Regions from separate parts of the Streptomyces sp. NPDC005195 genome, predicted to be linked through region 3. Evidence: riboswitches for the same ligand, from Rfam matches in the RefSeq annotation. Region 3 holds a riboswitch; each other region holds the start of a gene.
The links. A riboswitch is a leader RNA that binds a small molecule or an ion and turns the genes downstream of it on or off. The one in region 3 is predicted to bind thiamine pyrophosphate.

Region 1 (3,790 bases), on a different contig from region 3:
GCGAGCGCCTGGGCGCGACGCTTCACCTCCGTGCCGCGATTCTCGCTCAGAGCCTGCGCGGGCGTGCCGGGCAGGGTCGGGTCGGGGGTGAAGAGCCACTCGAGCATCTCTTCGTCGGTGAAGCCGTCGTCCCGCAGGAGCGTCAGGGTGCCGGTGAGGCCCTTGACGACCTTGTCCTCGTCGACGAAAGCGGCGGGGACGTGCAGCGCGCGGTTCTCACCACGGCGTACGGCGATCAGCTGGCCTTCCTTGACCAGATGCCGGACGCGGGTCACCTCGACGCCGAACTGTTCGGCGATGTCGGGGAGGGTGAGCCAGGCGGGGACGAGAGCATCGATTTTTGCGTCAATCTCGGTCACGGGACAAGCCTGCCATCCCGGACTGACACTCGGTACCCGAGCGCCCCCCGTCCCGCGTCAGAAGCGCGTGAATCTCGCGGAATTCCTCCGAATTCCGGCGCGGTGACGCCGCCGGGTGGCCGCCGGGCCGCCACCCGGCCGGGCGCCCACCGTGCCGGGCCGGGCCCTCGCGTCGGCCGCCCGAGGGAGTGCCTCGGAGCCCGCCTGGCTAGGCCATGGCCTCCTTCAGGGGACGCGACGGATCCGAGAGGATCTCCGGGTCCAGCGGCATGCCCGCCTCGATCAGACGGCGGCCCTGGGCCAGGTCGCGGGGACGGCCTACCGCCAGGAGGGCGACGAGGCGGGAGTCGCGCAGCCAGCAGACCGTCCAGGCGGCGCCCGCGGAGTCGCCGCGCCAGAGGGTCGTGTCGGCGGGCGCGTGATGGCCGACGTACTGGACGAAACGGCCGAACTGCTCGGACCAGAAGTACGGAACCGGGTCGTACGCCACCGGGGCCTCGCCGATGATGTTCGCCGCCACCGTGCGCGGTCCCTGAAGGGCGTTGTCCCAGTGGTGGACGAGGAGGCGCTCCTCGTACCGGCCCGAGGGGAAGGAGGCGCAGTCGCCGACCGCGTAGACGTCCGGCAGGGAGGTGCGCAGGTGGTTGTCGGCCACGACCTCGCGGTGGGCCCCGAGCTCGATGCCGGAGCCGGCCAGCCAGGCGGTGGCGGGCCGGGCACCGATGCCGACGACCACGGCGCCCGCGGGGACCCGGGACCCGTCGTCGAGCACCACGGCACCGGGCTCGACGCGCTCCACGCGCGCGTGGGTGCGCAGCGAGGCCCCGCTGTCCGCGTACCAGGAGGCCATCGGCGCGGCCACCTCGGCGGGCAGTGCCCCGGCCAGTGGCCGGTCGGCGGCCTCGACGACCGTCACCGCGCACCCGGCCTCGCGCGCCGCCGTGGCGAACTCCGCGCCGATCCAGCCCGCCCCGACCACCACGATGTCGTGCTGCCGGACGAGCACGGGGCGCAGCCGTTCGGCGTCGTCCAGGGTGCGCAGCAGATGGACGCCGGGCATGCCCTCCGCGCCGGGGAGCTGGATCGGTTCCGCGCCGGTCGCAAGGACCAGGAGGTCGTAGGGCACCGGTCCCGTGACGGTGTCCAGCTCGTGGTCCCCGGGGCGCAGACCCAGCGCCTCGCAGCCGAGTCTCAGTTCGATGCCCAGTGCCTCGAAGTCGATGTCGAAGGCGGAGTGCTCGGCCTTTCCGAGCAGCACCGCCTTGGACAACGGCGGCCGGTCGTACGGCTGGTGCGGCTCGGCGCCGATCAGTGTCACACCGCCGGTGAATCCCTGTTCGCGCAGGGCGACCGCGGTCTGCACGCCGGCCATGCCCGCGCCCGCGATGACGACCCGGCGTGCCGTAGGCCCCTGCTCCTGCCCCTGCGTCTGCTCGCTCACCTGATCACCATAGACACCTGACAATCCGTCAGTCAGGGGACGTGCTCAGTGACTGTTCCACAATGCGGCTCGGTGTCAGCGGGTCCGTCCGGCGCGTGCGGCCCGTACGGGGTGTTCGGCGTGTTCGATCCGCTCGGTCCGTACGACCGCGCTCGTCCCGCCGCCCGTCCGCGAGTCCCCCTCCCCGCTCTCCTCCAGCCGCGGCCGGGCCTGGCCGTCGAGCACAGGGTCCAGAGACGGAGGCTCCCTTACTGAGGCATGCGGCGGCGAGCTAGGGTGGTCGACGTAGAGCACTCGCGGGAGCCCGGACGCACCGGGCTGAGAGGGAGGCTGGCGGCCTCCGACCGTACGAACCTGATCCGGGTCATGCCGGCGAAGGGAGGGGCTGGACGCCCATGTCGCGTACACCGGCGGAGAGGTCCGTCATGTCCGACGTCCTGGTGGTGGGGGGCGGGATCATCGGCCTGGTCACGGCCTGGCGGGCCGCTCAGCGCGGGTTCACCACGACGGTCGTGGACCCGGAACCCGGCGGTGGGGCCGCGCAGGTCGCCGCCGGAATGCTCGCCGCCGTCACCGAGCTGCACTACGGAGAGCAGACCCTGCTGGGCCTGAACCTCGCCTCCGCGCGCCGCTACCCGGACTTCGTCGCCGAGCTCACCGAGGCGACGGGCCAGGATCTCGGCTACCGCCGGTGTGGCACCCTGGCCGTCGCCCTGGACTCCGACGACCGCGCCCATCTGCGGGAACTGCATGCCCTGCAGATCCGCTCGGGTCTCGAATCCGAGTGGCTCAGCGGCCGCGAGTGCCGCCGGCTGGAGCCGATGCTCGCGCCCGGTGTCCGTGGTGGTCTGCGCGTCGACGGCGACCACCAGATCGACCCGCGCCGACTCGCGAAGGCCCTGGTCACGGCATGCGAGCGAGCCGGAGTGGTGTTCCAGCGGACCTGGGCGGAGCGGCTGACGGTGGTCCGGGAGCGGGCCACCGGCGTCGTCACCGCGGGCGGCGAGGATCTGGCGGCGACACAGGTGGTGCTGGCCGCGGGCAGCCTCAGCGGGAGCCTCGAGGGCGTGCCCGACGACGTGAGGCCGCCCGTGCGCCCGGTGAAGGGGCAGGTGCTGCGGCTGACCGTGCCGAAGCGGTACGCGCCCTTCCTGAGCCGCACCGTGCGGGCCGTGGTCCGTGGCGGCCAGGTCTATCTGGTGCCGCGCGAGAGCGGCGAACTCGTCGTCGGCGCGACCAGCGAGGAGCTGGGCTGGGACACCACGGTGACCGCGGGCGGCGTGTACGAGCTGCTGCGCGACGCCCATGAGCTGGTGCCCGGGATCACCGAACTGCCGCTCACCGAGACCAGGGCCGGACTGCGCCCCGGCTCGCCCGACAACGCTCCGCTGCTCGGCCCGACCGGGCTCGACGGACTGTTGCTGGCCACCGGCCACCACCGCAACGGCGTCCTGCTCACTCCCGTCACCGGGGACGTCATGGCGCACGTCCTCGCCTCGGGCGAGCTCCCCGAGGAAGCGCGCCCCTTCACTCCCCACCGGTTCAGCCCGACACGCACGGAGCAGCCCGTATGAACATCCTCGTCAACGGCGAGCGCCGGCTCGTCGCCGCGGGCACCGCCCTCGACACGCTCGTCGCCACCCTCACGCCGGCGCCCTCCGGCGTCGCCGCCGCGCTCAACGAGACCGTCGTCCCGCGCACCCAGTGGTCCTCCACGTCCCTGCGCGAGGGAGACCGTGTCGAGGTCCTCACCGCTGTCCAAGGAGGCTGACCCATGGCCGACGATCCGTTCGTCCTCGGAGGTACGTCCTACTCGTCCCGGCTGATCATGGGTACGGGAGGTGCGCCCAGCCTCGACGTGCTGGAACGGTCGCTCGTGGCGTCCGGGACGGAGCTGACGACGGTCGCGATGCGCCGGGTGGATCCCGGGGCGCACGGCTCCGTCCTGTCGGTGCTCGGCCGGCTCGGCATCCGGGTGCTGCCGAACACC
Region 2 (3,790 bases), on a different contig from region 3:
TGCGGACGACCACCGCGTAGTTGAAGAAGACGTGCGCGAGCAGGATCGCCCAGACCGTGGTGTCGAGCCGTACGCCCCACAGACCGTCCAGGAGTCCGCCGCGGCCGATCAGCGCCAGGAAGGCCGTACCGACGACGACGGTGGGCAGCACGAAGGGAACGGTCACCACCGCGCGCAGCACCTGCTTGCCCCGGAAGTCGAAGCGCGCGAAGACATACGCGCCGGGGAGCGCGATCAGCAGCGTGAGCGCTGTCGAGGCGAGCGCCTGCCAGGTGGTGAACCAGAGCACGTGCCGGATGTCGGACCGGCCGAGCACCTCCCCGATCCGCCCGAGCCGCCAGACCCCGTCGATCCTGAGACCGCGGGCCACGATCGCCGCGACGGGGTAGGCGAAGAAGACGCCGAAGAACACGACCGGCAGGGCCATGAGCCACAGCCGCGTCGCGCTCCCCCGCCTCCTGGGCGCCGCCTCGGCTACTTCAGTACGAGCGAGGTCCACGACTTGACCCACTGGTCACGGTTCTTGGCGATCTCGGCCGGAGCCAGGGTCTCGGGGTGCTCGGCCTGCGGGCCGAACTTCACGAACACCTCGGGCACCTTGGCGGTCTCACGGACCGGGTACACGAACATGTTCAGCGGCATGTCCTCCTGGAACCTGAAGCTGATCAGGAAGTCGAGGAGCGCCTTGCCGCCCTTCGTGTTCCTCGCGTTGCTCAGCAGCCCCGCGTACTCGACCTGGCGGAAGCAGGTGCCGCTCGCGACCCCGGTCGGCGCGGTCTTCGGCTTCGGGTCGGCGTAGATCACCTCGGCCGGCGGGGAGGAGGCGTACGAGACGACCAGCGGCCGGTCGGCCTTCGCCTTCTTGCCGCCCGCGGACCCCGAGAACTCGTCGTTGTAGGCCTGCTCCCAGCCGTCGACCACCTTCACGCCGTTGGCCTTGAGCTTCTTCCAGTAGCCCTGCCACCCGGCGTCCCCGTACTTCGCGGCGGTCCCGAGCAGGAAACCGAGGCCGGGCGAGGACGTGGACGCGTTCTCGGTGACGAGCAGGTTTTTGTACGCGGGCTTGACGAGGTCGTCGAAGGAAGTGGGCGGGGCCAGTTCGCGCTTGCTGAAGTAGGCCTTGTCGTAGTTGACGCAGATGTCGCCGGAGTCGATGGGCGTGACCCGGTGCTTCTCCTCGTCGACCCGGTACTCCTGGGCGATCTGGCCGGAGCCCTTGGGCTCGTACGGCTGGAACAGCCCGTTGTCGAGCGCGCGGGAGAGCAGGGTGTTGTCGACGCCGAAGAAGACGTCGCCCTGCGGGTTGTCCTTGGTCAGGATGGCCTTGTTGACGGCCTGGCCGGCGTCGCCGTCCTCGAGGACCCTGACCTTGTAGCCCGACTCCTGCTCGAAGGCGTGCAGCACGCTCTTGGAGTAGGCGAAGGAGTCGTGGCTGACGAGGGTCACGGTCCCGGCGTCGGCGGCCTTGTCGCCGGAGCCGGACGAGCCGCACGCGGACAGCGTGACGAGGCCCAGTGCGGCGAACACGGCCGCGGTCGTCCTCTTCTTGGTGCTCACTGAATTCCTCCTGGGGTGACCAGGAAGAGACGCGGCCCTGCCCGGGAACTCGGCGGTTCCCGGGCAGGGCGCAACAGCTTGAGTGATGCCCGAACTTCCTACCCAGAATGACCTGGGCGAGGTTCAGAGGGTCTGCGGCCCACCGGTGTCCCGGCTGCCGCACTCTCAGCGCTGTGGCGCTCCCCTGTCGGAATATGAAGATGTCGGAATATGAAAATGTACGTGCCAGGTCAGACTATCGCTCGGTCGCCGCGAGCTGGCCGCACGCCCCGTCGATCTCCTGGCCCCGGGTGTCCCGGACGGTGACGGGTACGCCGTGGGCCGCGATGGCCTCGACGAACGCCTTCTCGTCCTCGGGCCGCGAGGCGGTCCACTTGGAGCCCGGGGTGGGGTTCAGGGGGATGAGGTTGACGTGCACGGGCTTGCCCCTGAGCAGCCGGCCGAGCCGGTCACCGCGCCAGGCCTGGTCGTTGATGTCCCGGATGAGGGCGTACTCGATGGAGAGCCGGCGCCCCGACCTGGCCGCGTACTCCCAGCCCGCGTCGAGCACCTCCCGCACCTTCCACCGCGTGTTCACGGGGACGAGGGTGTCGCGCAGCTCGTCGTCCGGTGCGTGCAGGGAGATGGCGAGGCGGCACTTGAAGCCCTCGTCGGAGAACCGGTGGATGGCCGGGACCAGTCCGACCGTCGACACGGTGATGCCGCGCTGGGAGAGTCCCACGCCGTCCGGCTCGGGGTCGGTGAGCGCGCGGATGGCGCCCACGACCCGCTTGTAGTTGGCGAGCGGCTCGCCCATCCCCATGAAGACGATGTTGCTCAGCCGCGCCGGGCCGCCGGGGATCTCCCCGTCCCGCAGCGCCCGCATGCCGTCCACGATCTGGTGCACGATCTCGCCGGTCGACAGGTTCCGGTCGAGTCCGGCCTGGCCCGTGGCACAGAACGGGCAGTTCATCCCGCAGCCCGCCTGGGAGCTGATGCACATGGTCACCCGGTCCGGGTAGCGCATCAGCACGGACTCGACGAGCGTGCCGTCGAAGAGCCGCCACAGGGTCTTGCGCGTGGTGTCCTGGTCGGTCGACAGATGCCGTACGACGGTCATCAGCTCGGGAAGCAGCGCTTCCTGGAGCTTGCCGCGCGCGGCGGCCGGGATGTCCGTCCACTCCGCGGGGTCGTGCGCGTACCGCGCGAAGTAGTGCTGCGAGAGCTGCTTGGCGCGAAACGGCTTCTCCCCGATCTCGGCAACCGCCTCTTTACGCTCGGCGGGCGTGAGATCGGCGAGGTGCCGCGGCGGCTTCTTGGCTCCGCGGGGGGCGACGAATGTGAGTTCTCCGGGCTTCGGCATAACCCTTCCAGTGTCGCAGATCAACTCGACTGGCCCAGGCCGGAGCGGGGTGGGGGTGGTCACCCGTGGGCGTCGGCTGTCAGCGTGGGTCGGCCTCGCACGGCCCAGGGACGGCCCAGAAGACTGCCCGCGCGTCGCCGACATGATCCAGATCGCGTCCGCCCAGGGCCGTCACCGCGAGAGCGAGGTCGCCGCTACGGGCACTGGCACTGGCACTGGCACTGGCACTGGCACTCAGCGACCGTGTCACCGAACCAAGTTCCTGCCGTCGCCCTTCGACGCAGGCGGTCGGACACCCCCTTCATTGAGACATCACAGCAAAATGCGCGAACATGGCTGAAGAGGCTGTTTTGGTATGCACCAGGGAGCCACGGATGGACGCCTCGGACGAACTTCATCGAAGGGCTTGCCCGTCGGCTCTTCTGACGCTGGACGGTGCCCTGCGCGACCTCAACGCTGCCATGGCCACGGCGCTGGGCAGGCCGGCGGAGCAGTGCCTGGGACGTGACTTCGTGGACCTGTGGCCTGCCAGCCAGCGGATGTCGGCCGAAAGTCTGGTGGCCCACGCCGCCAGGGCGGATGCGGTCGCCATGCGGGAGCTGCACTTTCCCGGGCAACACGGAATACCCGTTACCTGTTTGTTCGAGGCGCGACCGGTGAAGGATCCCGCCGGTGACAAGCGGCTGATACGGGTGCGCGTCCTGGATGCACGAAACGACCTGGCCAGCCTGCTGATCCCGTTCCGGCTGGCCACCGCGGCCGCCGGCCTCGGCCTGTGGATGTACTCACCCGAGAGAGACCAGCTGGAGTGGCTCGGTGGCCTACCCAGCCTGGTCGGGCTCGTCCCGGATCCAACTGCGCCGATGTCCAAAATAATCTCGGCAATACACC
Region 3 (3,790 bases):
GGCCTCCATCTCGAAGCGCGCGAACTCCCGCTGCGTCCCGGCGTCGAGCAGCCGCAGTGTCAGCCCGGACAGCTGACCGAAGGTGCCGCCGTCGGCCGAGGCGCCCAGCACGACCCGCTCGATCTCCGGTTCCAGGGAGCGCAGGTCCACTTCGACCGTGTCCGTCGTGACACCGGCGTCCTGGCGTTTTCCCAGGTGACGTACGGCACCGGAGACGTGCCGCGGCTGGTTGTAGAAGACGAAGTCCCCGTCGTCCCGCACCCGGCCGTCCGCACCGAGCAGCAGGGCCGAGGCGTCCGCGTCCGGCGCGCCGGGTCCTCCCGTCCAGCCGAGCACGGCCCGTACGGCCCCGACGGCCACCGGAAGGTTGGCGCCCTTGCTCATGGATGTCGATGTCATGGGCTCAGTCTGCCGACGGAACCCGGCCGTCCGCAGGGGAGAACTCCCGTGACATGCCGGCCCGACACTTGGTGCCGTGTCCTCCGGGGTCTTCAGGGTCTTCGGGGACGTGGTGCTCAGGGTGCTCCAGACCCTGAGCACCACGTTCCCGGAGCGTCGGTGCGTCAGTCCGCCAGCGGCAGATACACCCGGTTCCCGCTCGCCGCGAACTCCTTCGACTTCTGGAGCATCCCCTCGGCGATCTCCTCGGGCGAAGCGCCCTCGGCCGCGGAGCCACCGAACTGCTCCGCAATGCTCTGGCTGATCTTCATACTGCAGAACTTCGGGCCGCACATGGAGCAGAAATGCGCTGTCTTGGCGGGCTCGGCCGGCAGTGTCTCGTCGTGGAACTCGCGAGCCGTGTCGGGGTCGAGGGCCAGGTTGAACTGGTCCTCCCAGCGGAATTCGAAGCGGGCGTCGGACAGCGCGTCGTCCCATTCCTGCGCGCCTGGGTGCCCCTTGGCCAGGTCGGCCGCGTGGGCGGCGATCTTGTAGGTGATGACGCCGGTCTTGACGTCGTCACGGTTGGGCAGGCCCAGGTGCTCCTTGGGCGTGACGTAGCAGAGCATCGCCGTGCCCCACCAGGCGATCATCGCGGCACCGATGCCGGAGGTGATGTGGTCGTACGCCGGCGCGACGTCCGTCGTCAGCGGGCCGAGCGTATAGAACGGAGCTTCATCGCAGATCTCCTGCTGAAGGTCGATGTTCTCCTTGATCTTGTGCATCGGGACATGTCCCGGGCCCTCGATCATCGTCTGTACGTGGAAACGCTTCGCGATCGTGTTGAGTTCCCCGAGCGTCCTCAACTCGGCGAACTGAGCTGCGTCATTGGCGTCTGCGATCGAACCGGGCCGCAGCCCGTCGCCGAGCGAGTACGTGACGTCGTACGCGGCGAGGATCTCGCAGAGCTCCTCGAAGTTCTCGTAGAGGAACGACTCCCTGTGGTGTGCCAGGCACCAGGCCGCCATGATCGAACCGCCGCGCGAGACGATGCCGGTCTTGCGGTTCGCGGTGAGCGGTACGTATGACAGCCGCACGCCCGCGTGGACCGTCATGTAGTCCACGCCCTGCTCGGCCTGTTCGATGACCGTGTCCTTGTAGATCTCCCAGGTCAGCTCCTCGGCACGGCCGTCGACCTTCTCCAGCGCCTGGTAGAGGGGGACCGTGCCGATGGGAACGGGGGAGTTGCGCAGGACCCATTCCCGCGTGGTGTGGATGTTGCGGCCGGTGGACAGGTCCATGACCGTGTCGGCGCCCCAGCGGGTCGCCCAGGTCATCTTCTCGACCTCCTCCTCGATCGAGGAGGTCACCGCGGAGTTGCCGATGTTGGCGTTGACCTTCACCAGGAACCGTTTACCGATGATCATCGGCTCGGTCTCCGGGTGGTTGACGTTCGCGGGCAGCACCGCGCGGCCGGCGGCGAGCTCCTCGCGGACGACCTCGGGGTCGACGTTCTCGCGGACCGCCACGAACTCCATCTCGGGTGTGATCTCACCGCGGCGGGCGTAGCCGAGCTGGGTGACCGCCTCTCCGGGGCGGCCCCGACGCGGCTGACGCGGCCGGCCCGGGAAGACCGCGTCGAGGTTGCGGAGGCCCCCGCGCGGCGAGGTGTGCTTGATCCCGTCGTCCTCGGGGCGGACCGGTCGGCCCGCGTACTCCTCGGTGTCGCCCCTCGCGACGATCCAGTGCTCACGCAGCGGAGCGAGTCCCCTGCGTACGTCCGTGTCGACGGTCGGATCGGTGTACGGGCCGGAGGTGTCGTACAGCGTGACGGACTGCCCGTTGGTGAGGTGCACCTGACGGACCGGCACCCGCAGGTCGGGGCGCGAACCCCCAACGTATGCCTTGTGCCACCCGACGGACTGCCCGGCCTCCCGGGGCTCTTCGCCCAGTGACACGGCCGACGGCTCGTCCGTCTGGCTGGAGGCAGGCGTGCGTACGTCCTTGTTGGTCATGAGACCTACTCCCTACGCCGGCATTACCCGGTAACAGGTTCAGCGGTCGACGCAGCGGCTTCCGTCTGTCGATGTTTCATGTGAAACATCGCTGAGACGAAGGTCAGCGCCCTCTCAGCCCGGTGCTCCGAGCTCCCGCGTGTGCAAAGGTGCCTTCACGCTAGCGTCATGTCTGGCGCGGTGAACAGAGGGCCCTCGCCGTTCTTGCGATGATCGGTCGGTGACCACGATGCAGCAGCCCCCGTTCCCGCCGCCCGAGTCGCGGCGCGGCTCCGGTCCCGGCGAGGGCCCTGTCCATGGCCATGGGATGGGCCCTGGACAGGTTTCCGTAAACGGCCATGGGCACGGGCCGAGTGGTGGCGACGGGCGAGACGGCGGGCACGGAACGTGGGGCGGCGGGCACGAACCGGGCCGCGGCGGGCACGAACCGAGTGGCGGCAACGGATCGGGGGAGGGGCACGCGCCTGGGCCGGACGCCCTTCCCGGGCCGGGGCACTCGCACAGCCACAGTCATGGCCCCGCCGCGCCCGTCTCCAAGCATCTGCGCAAGGTCATCGCGGCCGTGCTGATTCCCTTCGCCGCGGCGGTCGTTGCGGGTCTCGTGGTGCTCTGGCCCGGCGGCGCCCCGTCGCACGAACGCACCGGTGTCGGCTTCGACCGGCAGAGCCAGCAGGCCTCGGTCACCCAGGTCGTCCAGGTGGACTGCAAGTCGGTGAACGCCTCGGGGGACGCCCCGACCGGCGACACCCCCACCGCGGAGGGGTCCTCCGCCCAGCGGCAGGCGACGGGCGCGTGCAAGAAGGCGACGATCCGGGTGGACACCGGCAAGGACAAGGACCGTACGTTCACGGAGATCGTCCAGCCCGACCAGTCACGGCAGTTGCACCAGGGCGAGAAGGTCGTGGTCGCGTACGAGCCCTCGGCGCCCAAGGATCTGCAGTACTCGGTCACCGACGTGAACCGGAAGTTCCCGATGGCGCTCCTCGCCGGGATCTTCGCACTGGCCGTCGTGGTGGTCGGCCGGATGCGTGGTCTCATGGCGCTGATCGCGTTGGCCGTCAGCTTCCTCATCCTGACGTTCTTCATCCTGCCCGCCATCCTGGAGGGGGCGAATCCACTGGTCGTGGCGGTGGTCGGGGCGAGCGCCATCATGCTGATCGCGCTCTACATGTGCCACGGCCTGTCGGCCCGTACCTCGGTGGCCGTACTCGGCACACTGCTCTCGCTGGTCCTGATCGGTGTGCTCGGCTCGGTGTTCATCGGCTGGGCGGCCCTGACCGGCAACACCGACGACAACACCGGTCTGATCCACGGCCTGTACCCCTCCATCGACATGAGTGGTCTGCTGCTCGCGGGCGTGATCATCGGTTCGCTCGGTGTGCTCGACGATGTGACGG
Region 4 (3,790 bases), on a different contig from region 3:
ACGCTGCGGATCGAGCCCGGCCGCGCGCTGACCGCGTACTGCGGCTGGTACGCGAGCGAGGTGCTGGACGTCGAGCACGGCTCCAGCGAGGACTTCGCCGTCATCCGTGGCGGCGCCGTCCACCTGCGCACCCCCGAGACCGGGCGGCAGGACCGGCCCTGGTCCGTTCTCGAAGTGGAGCCGTGGCCGTATTCCTGGCCGCGTCCCGTGGTGCGCAGGGAGCGCGCGACCCTCACCGGCCAGCTGAGCACGCCGAAGGACGTCCTGGTCCGCGACGTCCGGGCCCAGGGCCTGCGGGCCGGTGACCGCGTGGTGTTCTCCCTCGCGGGCGCCTACACCTCGCCCGCCCCGCACCGGGCCCACACGCGCTATCCGGAACCCGGCTTCCACTTCCTGGACGCGAGCGCCGACGGCGACCGGTCCCGATGACCGATGATCGATGGCCGATGGCCGTGCGACGGAACACCAGGAGTTGCCGTCGAGGGCGCGGCGGCGCATCCTCGGACACGCCTGGCAGCATCGTGTGCCGGACCAGGAGAGTGGCATGACCGTCGAACCGACCGCCTTCACGACAGACCTCCCGACCGCCTTCATGACCGACTCCGCGGCCGACGCCGATGACGCCGTGTTCGTCGTCGGGAAGAGCCCGGTCCAGGAGGTCGCCGAGACCGACGACCCGTTCCTGCCGGGGGAGTTCGGCCTCCCGGCCCCCTTCCGGCACGCCCGCTTCGACCTCGTCCGGGAGCAGGCATGAGCGCCATGGACACCCCGCTCGACTTCTCGTACGAGACCCGGCCCGGCCGTGTCGTCTTCCGGCCCGGCGCCGCCGTGTCCGCGACCCCCGGCGAGGTCGCCCGGCTCGGTCTGCACCGGGTACTGGTGGTCTGCGGCAGCCGGGGCGAGGCCACCGCCCGGGCGGTCGCCGACGCGCTGGGCGGCCAGTGCGCGGGACTGCACGCCGAGGCCCGGATGCACGTACCCGCCGAGGTCGCCGCCCGAGCCGTCGAGGTGACCCGCGGGATGCGCGCCGACGGCTGCGTGGCGGTCGGCGGAGGCTCGGCGATCGGCCTCGGCAAGGCGATCGCGCTGCGCACCGGGCTGCCGCTGATCGCCGTGCCGTCCACCTACTCCGGCTCGGAGATGACCCCGGTGTGGGGTCTGACCGAGGACGGCGCCAAGCGCACCGGACGCGACCTCGCCGTCCAGCCCCGAAGCGTCGTCTACGATCCCGGACTCACCCTCGGGCTCCCCGTTCCCCTCTCCGTGACGAGCGGCTTCAACGCCCTCGCGCACGCCGCCGAGGCCCTCTACGCGCCCGACGCCTCGCCCCTCGTCCCGCTCATGGCCGAGGAGGGGGTCCGGGCGATGACGGGCGCCCTGCCGGCCGTGGCCGCCGCCCCCGGCGACCTCGCCGCGCGCAGCCGCGCCCTGTACGGCGCGTGGCTGTGCGGTGCCTGCCTCGGCGCCACCACCATGGGCCTGCACCACAAGCTGTGCCATGTCCTCGGCGGCACCTTCGGCCTGCCGCATGCCGAGACGCACACGGTGGTCCTGCCCTACGTCCTCGCCTACAACGCGTCCGCCGCGCCCCGGGGGATCGCCACCCTGTCCCGGGCGCTCGGCACGGACGACGTCCCGCGCGCCCTGCGGGAGCTCGCCAGGGGCCTGGGCGCGCCGAGCACCCTCGCCGAACTCGGTCTGGAGGAGGCCGACTTGGCGGAGGCCGCGGCGCAGGCCGCCGGCCAGGCGTACCCGAACCCCCGCGAGGTCACCGCGCACGGCGTACTGGGTCTGCTGACAGCGGCGTACGAGGGCTGGGAGCCGCGCGTCGGCTCCTGAGGACGGTCCCGTGGCACCGTCGATTCACGGGCTCCGCGCTCCCGGTGGCGCGGGTCCGTGTGCCCCCTGCCTGGGACGTACGCGCGGGCCGGGCTATCCTGACGCCGAACCGGACACGGGGTGCCCGCACGTGGGCTGAGATCACACCCGTCGAACCTGAACCAGTTAGGACTGGCGGAGGGATGTCTCATGTCGTTGCCGTATGCCCGTGGTGAAGTGGCCGTCGGGGGCCCGCAGGGCGTCTTCGACGGGCGGATGCCCGAGGCCCCCGGCGATCTGCGCGTCGAGGCGCGCGGCATCGCCCCGGTGCCGGAGGACCACCGCTACGGCGGCCCCGGCCGCCTCTTCACCGTGTGGTTCGCCCCCAACCTGACGATGACCGGCGTCTTCACCGGTACCGTCGGCGTCGCGCTCGGCCTGGACTTCTCCACCGCGCTGACCGCCGTCGTGCTCGGCACCCTGCTGGGCGCGGTGCCGACCGCGTACCTCGGCACCTGGGGCAGCCAGACCGGCGCCGGACAGCTGCCGCTCGCCCGGCTCGCCTTCGGACGGGCCGTGCTGGTGCCGGGCGCGCTGCAGTGGCTGTCCTCGATCGCCTGGGACGCGCTGATCGGCCTGTTCGGCGGGGACGCGCTGGCGCAGTTGTGTGGCTGGCCGTTCTGGCTGGGTGTGCTGGTCATGATGGGCGCGCAGGGAGCGCTCGGCGTCCTCGGGTACGAGGTGATCCACCGGCTCCAGACCGTGATGACGTTCGCCCTCGCCGCCGCCTTCGCCGCGCTGACGGTGAAGCTCCTGCACGGCGGCCACCCCGCGGCCACCGCCTCCGCGCACGGCGCCGACCGGGCCGGGGCCTTCGTCCTGACCTGCACCATCGCCCTCAGCCTGGCGCTGTCCTGGGCCCCCTACGCCAGCGACTTCAGCCGCTATCTGCCGCGTACGGCATCCCGGCCGCGCATGTTCTGGTGCACGCTCGCCGGTGTCAGCGTGTCCTTCGTGGCCGTCCAGGCGCTCGGCCTGTGGGGCGCCTCGGTCTTCACCGACCAGACCGCCCGCGGTGTCGACACCCTGCTCGGCGGCGGTGTCCTCGGTGCCTTCGGGCTGCTCGCCGTGGCCCTGGCCGCCCTGAGCAGCAACGCCATGAACGACTACAGCGGCTCACTCGCCCTGCAGACCATGGGCGTACGCCTGCCGCGCCCGGTCGCAGCCGCGCTGGCTGCCGTACTCGGCTTCCCGCTCGTGCTGTGGATGCACGCCGCCGACACCACGACCCGGTTCCAGAACGTGCTGCTGCTCGTCGGCTACTGGATCCCCGGGTTCGTCGCCATCGTCGCCGTCGACTGGCTCGTCCGGGCCAGGGCGCGCGCCGGCGCGCCGGTCGATCTGTCCGCCGAGAGCGCCCGTCCGCAGCCGTGGTGGCCCGCGCTGGTGGCGTTCGTAGGCGCCTTCGCCGCGGCGGTGCCGTTCATGAGCACCAGCCTGTACGTCGGTCCGGTCGCCCGTGCCCTCCACGGGGCGGATCTCGCCTACGGGGTGGCGTTCCTCGCGGCCCTCGCGGTGTACGCGCCGCTGCGGCTGCGCCGCTGACGCACGGGCGCCGGCGGTCACCGGCCCCGTCGCCCCGCCGTCACCCGTCAACTCTCACCCGCCACCCGTGATCCGTCACCGCCACCCGTCTCGCCTCTCGTACGGAGCGAACCCGTCATGTCCTCGAACAGCCCCGCCGCCCCGCCCCGCGTCCTGACCGTCGCCGGATCGGACTCGGGCGGCGGAGCCGGCATCCAGGCCGACCTCAAGACCATGCTGGCGCTCGGCGCGCACGGGATGAGTGTGCTGACCGCGGTCACCGCGCAGAACTCCCTCGGTGTGCAGGGAGCCTGGGAGCTTCCGGCCGAGGCGGTCCGCGCGCAGTACCGCAGTGTGGTGGACGACATCGGGGTGCAGGCGGTGAAGA

Region 1: it holds a riboswitch for thiamine pyrophosphate, as region 3 does, so the genes downstream of both, thiO (glycine oxidase ThiO) here and thiC (phosphomethylpyrimidine synthase ThiC) in region 3, are expected to answer to the same signal.
Region 2: it holds a riboswitch for thiamine pyrophosphate, as region 3 does, so the genes downstream of both, ABZV34_RS21205 (thiamine ABC transporter substrate-binding protein) here and thiC (phosphomethylpyrimidine synthase ThiC) in region 3, are expected to answer to the same signal.
Region 4: it holds a riboswitch for thiamine pyrophosphate, as region 3 does, so the genes downstream of both, ABZV34_RS15545 (cytosine permease) here and thiC (phosphomethylpyrimidine synthase ThiC) in region 3, are expected to answer to the same signal.

What each region holds. Positions count from the first base shown of each region.
Region 1 is NZ_JBEXHZ010000039.1:11,883-15,672, forward strand. It holds gene ABZV34_RS28410 (Rv2175c family DNA-binding protein) at 1-359, opposite strand, end outside; gene ABZV34_RS28415 (FAD-dependent oxidoreductase) at 568-1,800, opposite strand; gene ABZV34_RS28420 (hypothetical protein) at 1,876-2,025, opposite strand; TPP riboswitch at 2,087-2,198, shown strand; gene thiO (glycine oxidase ThiO) at 2,196-3,374, shown strand; gene thiS (sulfur carrier protein ThiS) at 3,371-3,571, shown strand; gene ABZV34_RS28435 (thiazole synthase) at 3,575-3,790, shown strand, end outside.
Region 2 is NZ_JBEXHZ010000020.1:14,614-18,403, reverse strand. It holds gene ABZV34_RS21210 (iron ABC transporter permease) at 1-499, opposite strand, end outside; gene ABZV34_RS21205 (thiamine ABC transporter substrate-binding protein) at 475-1,557, opposite strand; TPP riboswitch at 1,635-1,753, opposite strand; gene rlmN (23S rRNA (adenine(2503)-C(2))-methyltransferase RlmN) at 1,793-2,899, opposite strand; gene ABZV34_RS21195 (PAS domain-containing protein) at 3,274-3,790, shown strand, end outside.
Region 3 is NZ_JBEXHZ010000007.1:55,824-59,613, reverse strand. It holds gene ABZV34_RS10825 (VWA domain-containing protein) at 1-399, opposite strand, end outside; gene thiC (phosphomethylpyrimidine synthase ThiC) at 564-2,393, opposite strand; TPP riboswitch at 2,386-2,542, opposite strand; gene ABZV34_RS10815 (YibE/F family protein) at 2,614-3,790, shown strand, end outside.
Region 4 is NZ_JBEXHZ010000011.1:197,256-201,045, reverse strand. It holds gene ABZV34_RS15560 (type III PLP-dependent enzyme) at 1-429, shown strand, start outside; partial or broken gene ABZV34_RS15555 (6-chlorohydroxyquinol-1,2-dioxygenase) at 620-754, shown strand; gene ABZV34_RS15550 (maleylacetate reductase) at 760-1,839, shown strand; TPP riboswitch at 1,946-2,039, shown strand; gene ABZV34_RS15545 (cytosine permease) at 2,029-3,423, shown strand; gene thiD (bifunctional hydroxymethylpyrimidine kinase/phosphomethylpyrimidine kinase) at 3,541-3,790, shown strand, end outside.